Regions from separate parts of the Psychrobacillus sp. NPDC096389 genome, predicted to be linked through region 2. Evidence: riboswitches for the same ligand, from Rfam matches in the RefSeq annotation. Region 2 holds a riboswitch; the other holds the start of a gene.
What was found. A riboswitch is a leader RNA that binds a small molecule or an ion and turns the genes downstream of it on or off. The one in region 2 is predicted to bind preQ1.
Positions count from the first base shown of each region.

Region 1: linked by a shared signal. The riboswitch ahead of ACIQ38_RS18745 (QueT transporter family protein) and the one ahead of queF (preQ(1) synthase) in region 2 are both predicted to bind preQ1.

Region 1 is NZ_JBIWFB010000009.1:81,883-85,090, reverse strand. Features, by position in the region: gene ACIQ38_RS18755 (ABC transporter permease) at 1-137, shown strand, start outside; gene ACIQ38_RS18750 (glycine betaine ABC transporter substrate-binding protein) at 144-1,037, shown strand; gene ACIQ38_RS18745 (QueT transporter family protein) at 1,086-1,568, opposite strand; PreQ1 riboswitch class I at 1,576-1,620, opposite strand; gene ACIQ38_RS18740 (MBL fold metallo-hydrolase) at 1,795-2,991, shown strand; gene ACIQ38_RS18735 (DUF3006 domain-containing protein) at 2,978-3,208, shown strand, end outside.
Region 2 is NZ_JBIWFB010000006.1:235,291-238,498, forward strand. Features, by position in the region: gene phnE (phosphonate ABC transporter, permease protein PhnE) at 1-272, shown strand, start outside; gene phnE (phosphonate ABC transporter, permease protein PhnE) at 285-1,094, shown strand; PreQ1 riboswitch class I at 1,189-1,235, shown strand; gene queF (preQ(1) synthase) at 1,352-1,852, shown strand; gene queC (7-cyano-7-deazaguanine synthase QueC) at 1,965-2,624, shown strand; gene queD (6-carboxytetrahydropterin synthase QueD) at 2,628-3,101, shown strand; gene queE (7-carboxy-7-deazaguanine synthase QueE) at 3,094-3,208, shown strand, end outside.

The DNA of each region.
Region 1 (3,208 bases), on a different contig from region 2:
GAGGTTTACAATCATATAATAATGCGCTCGTCTTAGCAGGAGCGTTACCCGTTGCTTTATTAGCCATTTTGTTTGATCTTGCTTTGAAATGGATCGAGAAAAAAGCGACACCAAAAGGAATAAATACGGGGAGATGATGAAGTATGAAGAAAGTGTTCGTCATGATCGGAACTGCAGCAATTGTATTATTAAGTGCTTGTTCGAACTCAGGAGAAACGCTCGTTATAAGTGGGAAGCCCTGGACGGAACAATATATATTGCCGCAAATCTTAGGGCAATATATTGAAGAGCGTACAGATTATCAAGTAGAGTATAAAGAAGGACTTGGAGAAGTGGCAATTATGACACCAGCACTTGAGCAAGGTGATATTGACTTATATGTGGAGTACACAGGTACCGGTTTAAAAGATGTGCTAAAAGAGTCATCTGAAGTAGGTGAAAGCTCAGAAAGTGTAATGGAACGAGTAAAAAAAGGATATGAAGAGCAGTTTCAAGCAACTTGGTTAAGTCCGCTTGGATTTGAAAATACGTATACATTAGCTTATGCCAGTGACAAAGACTATGAAGCAAAGACTTATTCTGATCTTGTGGAAGTTTCCAGGTTTGGGAACATGGTGTTTGGGGCACCTCATGCTTTTTATGAGCGGCAAGGTGATGGCTTTGATGATTTGATTAACTCCTATCCATTTACATTCACGGAAACGAAAAGCCTCGATCCTAATGTGATGTATGAAGCGGTCAAAAATGGAGAAGTCGATGTGATTCCAGCATTTACAACAGATGGACGTATTGAACGTTTTAACTTACAAACAACTAAAGATGATTTAGGATTTTTCCCTAAGTATGATGCAGCTCCTGTTGTACGTTTAGAAGCATTAGAGAAGTTTCCGGAGCTAGATGAAGTGTTAAATGAGTTAGCTGGGAAAATTTCTGAAGAGGATATGTTAAAGATGAATGCAAAAGTAGATATTGATGGAGAAAAAGCAGAAGATGTTGCGCATGATTTCTTAGTGGAGAAAGGTTTAATCGATAAATAAAATAAAAGCACCCAGTTCCATTTAAGTTAGGAACCGGGTGCAAATTATTTAAATCATTGCTTTAAAATTTAGTCGTTTATTTAAAGCATTTATAACTGGAATACCTACTGCTAATACAGCAAATTCACCAGCTGCAACTGTTAACCATGTATAGAAAAATGGAAAATCCAAAGCAAGGTGTAACTCGAATGCAATGATAAACATTGTAAATGTGAAGATTAGCGTATTGAATACCATGCGTGCAACATGACCTTTAATAAACTTCGATGCAAAAACAGTAAGTGATAAAGTAATGATTGAATGTGCTACCCCAAATGTTAAATCATATGCAGCCATTGGAGAAAACATATTCGTCACTATTACACCAAGTACAATTCCAAAAAAGTATTTTTTATTAAAGACAATCAGATGATTGAACATTTCAGCAATACGAAATTGCACTGCACCAAATGCAAAAGGTGCGATTAGAAGCGAAACCGCAACATATAAAGCTGCAATAATACCACTTATTGCAAGAGTTTTCGTTTTCATTATTCATTTCTCCTTAGTTTTTTTCCGTGGGAGGTTCTCGAACCACGTAATTTGTAATCACAATTGATAATTCTATGACAAAAGTAGAACCTTTGTCAAGGAGAGTGTTACAGTTATATTACGGGTGCCTGGCACCCGCAATATAACTGTAACACTTTTAAGGAAATAATTGGTTCTTTAATTTACTATAGTAAATTGGGAGCGGTATAAAGAAAGAAGGATTTATATGAAACAAGTTTTATCGATTATTAGTGTATTGATGGTGCTCCTAACATTTGGTTGCACATTAGATACGCAAAATGGAAGTCAAGAAACGAAAGTAAACACATCTTCAAACGCTAATAAAGAAATGAGTGTTCATTTTATAGATGTTGGACAAGGAGATTCGATTCTTATTCAATCTCCAGAAGGAAAGAAAATGCTCATCGATGGAGGAAAAAAGGAAAAAGGAAAGGATGTAGTGACCTATTTAAGGCAACAGGGAATAGAAAAGTTAGATTATGTTGTAGCGACTCATCCGGATGCTGACCATATTGGTGGACTGCTAGCGGTGCTCAACTCAATTTCAATTAAAAACTTCATAGATTCGGGTAAAGAGCATACTACCGAAACATATGAGAATATGTTACAGCTTATTTTGGATAAGCATATCCCGTTTATTGTACCAAGTGTAGGCGATACGATTCCTTTAGATTCGGATCTAGAAATCACTGTATTGAATACTGGGGGAAATGCCAATGATAATAATGAGGCTTCTATTGTGTTAAAAGTGCAATATGAGGATATCTCATTTTTATTGACAGGTGATGCCGATGCAGGTGTGGAAAAAAGTATGCTTAGCGAATATGATTTGAAATCTACCGTTTTGAAAGCTGGGCATCATGGTTCAGATACGAGTAGTTCAGATGCTTTTATTCGCGAAGTTCAACCGGAAGTGACGATTTTAAGTTATGGAGAAAATAATATGTATGGTCATCCTACTCCTGAAGTCGTGACTAGATTGAAAAAAGTGGATTCAGACATTTATAGCACTGCAGAAGTAGGAAATATTGTAGTGAAAACGGATGGAAGAGATTACACTGTGGAGACGGATTCTATTCGGAAGGAAGAAGAAAGTGTAGCAGACACACCGCTTTATATTTCGAAAAAAGATGTACATGAAGAAATTGTCGGTATTACAAATCAAGGGGAAGAAGCAGTAAATTTAGCAGGATGGCAATTGCTTTCGGTTGCGGGCAATCAAGTATACAATTTTCCAAATATGTCTATCGATGCGGGAGAAACCATTTATATTACGAGCGGTCCTGATGCAAAAGAAGATGCAAGCCATTTAAAATGGACAACTCGACAAATGTGGAGAAACGAAGGAGATGCAGCGCAGCTACTAAATGAGAAAGGGGTAGTGATGAGTGAAGTCGAATAAATACACACTTGATCGAATAGAAGGGGAGCACGCGGTATTTTTAAAACACCCGTATGAAATAGAAACACTGCATATTCCTACTTCAGAACTTGATGAGAGCATAAAAGAGGGAGATATTGTAAATGTGTTCTTGGAGAATAACAAATACAAAGTGGAACCATTAGTACAGGATACAGAGAACCAAAGAGAAAAAGTACGAGGATTACTGGAACAGTTG
Region 2 (3,208 bases):
CCATTGGTTTGACTCGGATTCAAGCATTTCGATACGCAATATTTCCCCAAGTTTTGCCTAACTATTTATCCACTTCTTTATTCTGCTTTGAAGGAAATGTTCGTTACGCTTCGATTTTAGGATATGTAGGAGCTGGTGGAATTGGTCTTCTATTAAGTGAGGGACTCGGCTGGCGAAATTATGCAAATGTCGGCATCATTCTGCTCATGCTTGCCATTACAGTATTCATCATCGAAAACATAAGTGAACATTTCAGAAAGAAGTTAGTTTAAGGGGGAACTTGTATGAATGCTATTGAAAAGCAATTACTGTTAGAAAAAAAGAGCTATCAATATATTACATGGATTTTCATTATTGTTTTTATATTATTTATTTGGTCGCTTTCGGCGATTCAACTGAATAATATGGAAGCAAGTGGCTTAACAATTGCAAAGAATATTATAGCCGGTATTTTACACCCGGATTTAGATTTACTCCTTAACTTTACAGAAAAAGGTGTCGCTTACTTACTCATTGAAACAATGGCGATTGCCTTTTTAGGAACAATTATGGGCGCTATTTTAGCGATTCCTCTAGCTTTTCTATCTGCTTCTAATGTTGTGCCAAAGCCGATTGCCTTTGTGACGAAGATATTATTGATTGGCATACGTACAATTCCAGCTATTATTTATGGATTAATGTTTATTCGTGTAACAGGTCTAGGTCCATTTGCAGGAGTTTTAACGATGTCATTAACATCTATTGGGATGTTATCGAAACTATACGCAGATGTTATTGAAGATTTAGATACTAGCATTCTAGAGTCGATGACATCTATTGGTTGTACAATGTTTGAAAAGATTCGATATGGCATTATCCCACAATTATTTGCCATGTTTTTATCCATTGTTATTTATCGTTTTGATATGAATTTACGCGATGCATCCGTATTAGGATTGGTTGGTGCTGGAGGAATCGGTGCACCGCTCATTTTTGCGATGAACTCGTATCGTTGGGAGGAAGTTGGAGCTATTTTAATAGGGCTAGTACTTCTGATATTAATCGTTGAATTTATATCCAATAAAATTAGAAATAAATTAGTTAGAGGATACTAGGTTAGAGGAAGGTCATTACAAAATGATTTAAAAATAAAAGTCTATTTGACCTTTTAGAAAGTATTCTATATCATAAATAAGTACCCGAACTTGATCGGGAGAGGTTCATAGCTGATACCCTCTATAAAAAACTATGGATACATGACGTTTCGCCATGTCCATATTTGGGCATGGCTTTTTTGTTTTTATCCTATATGTTTGCGATAGACTGGTTAAAGGTACCTCTTTAGAAGTTATTATATTAGGAGGTTTTTATTATGTCTGGCAGAAGCCAAGAAGAAGGTTTGAAGGATTTGACATTGTTAGGGAATCAGGGGACTCAGTACTCGTTTGAGTATGCACCGGAAGTATTGGAATCAGTGGATAGTCTCCATTCTAATCGGGATTATTTCGTGAAGTTTAATTGTCCAGAGTTTACTAGTTTATGTCCAATAACACAACAGCCTGACTTTGCGACTATGTACATCTCGTACATACCGGATAAAAAGATTGTAGAAAGTAAATCACTAAAATTGTATTTATTTAGTTTTAGAAATCATGGTGATTTCCATGAAGATTGCGTCAACATCATCATGAACGATCTAATTAAATTATTGGATCCAAGGTATATTGAGGTTTGGGGAAAATTCACACCACGTGGGGGAATTTCCATTGATCCTTGGTGTAACTATGGTAGACCAGGTACTAAATATGAAGAGATGGCAAATTATCGTTTGATGAACCATGATCTTTATCCAGAAAAAATTGATAATCGATAAATTGAATAGTCCGCATGAAGGAAGAGGTTTTTAGCTACCCTCTTAAAAAAACTAAAAAGAAGACGGCATTCTTTTTAGAATGCCGTTTTTTTGTTATAAAGGAGTTTTACGGATGAAGCAGGAGAAAGCAATCATTGTATTTAGTGGAGGCCAAGACAGCACAACTTGTCTGTTTTGGGCAAAAGAACGTTTTAGAGAGATAGAGGCAGTGACTTTTGATTATGGTCAAAGGCATCATCTTGAAATTGAGTGCGCAAAAGCGATAACGGAGGAGCTTGGTATCAAGCATCATATTCTGGATATGTCTCTTTTGAATCAGCTTGCACCGAATGCATTAACTCGAGATGACATAGAGGTAGAAGATGGTGAAGAAGGTGGATTGCCATCGACTTTTGTACCCGGACGGAATATGCTCTTTCTTTCATTTGCAGGAGTTTTAGCGAGCCAAGTAGGAGCCAAGCATATTGTGACTGGTGTTTGTGAAACCGATTTTAGCGGATATCCCGATTGCCGAGATATCTTTGTTAAATCTTTGAATGTAACGATAAATTTAGCGATGGACGATACTTTTGTGCTGGATACTCCGCTCATGTGGCTTAACAAGGCGCAAACATGGGAACTTGCGGATGAGCTTGGAGCACTTGAGTTTGTTCGAGAAAAAACGTTGACCTGCTATAACGGTGTAATAGCGGATGGTTGTGGGGAATGTCCAGCTTGTAAACTGCGAAAAAGAGGGCTTGATGAGTATTTAAGCTATAAAAAGGAGTCCTAGGGCATGAGCGATTTTAGAATTGTCGATAGACTCCAAAAAATAGAGGAAGATATCCAAAGTAGTCAATTAAAGTATCATGCCAAGCGAGTTTTAGTGAGCAAGGAGTTCACCTTTGATGCAGCTCACCATTTACACAACTATGAAGGGAAATGTAAAAATCTGCACGGTCATACTTATCGTGCTGTATTAGGTGTGAGTGGATACACGGATTCCCGAGGCCTTGTGATTGATTTTGGCGATATAAAAGAAATATGGAAACAAAAAATAGAGATTTATTTGGATCATCGTTACTTAAACGAAACGCTTCCACCAATGAATACGACTGCGGAAAATATTGTTGTCTGGATATACGAGAAGTTGAGTGAATCATTGCTAGAAGAACAACGATATAACGGAGCACGAGTAGAATTTATCAGGCTGTATGAAACTCCGACAAGCTATGCCGAAGCAAGACGGGAGTGGATGGAAGTTGAGTAAAGTACCCGTGATGGAGATTTTTGGTCCAACTATTCAAGGTGAGGGAATGGTAGTGGGACAAAAGACGATGTTTGTTCGGACTGCTGGCTGTGACTATTCTTGTTCCT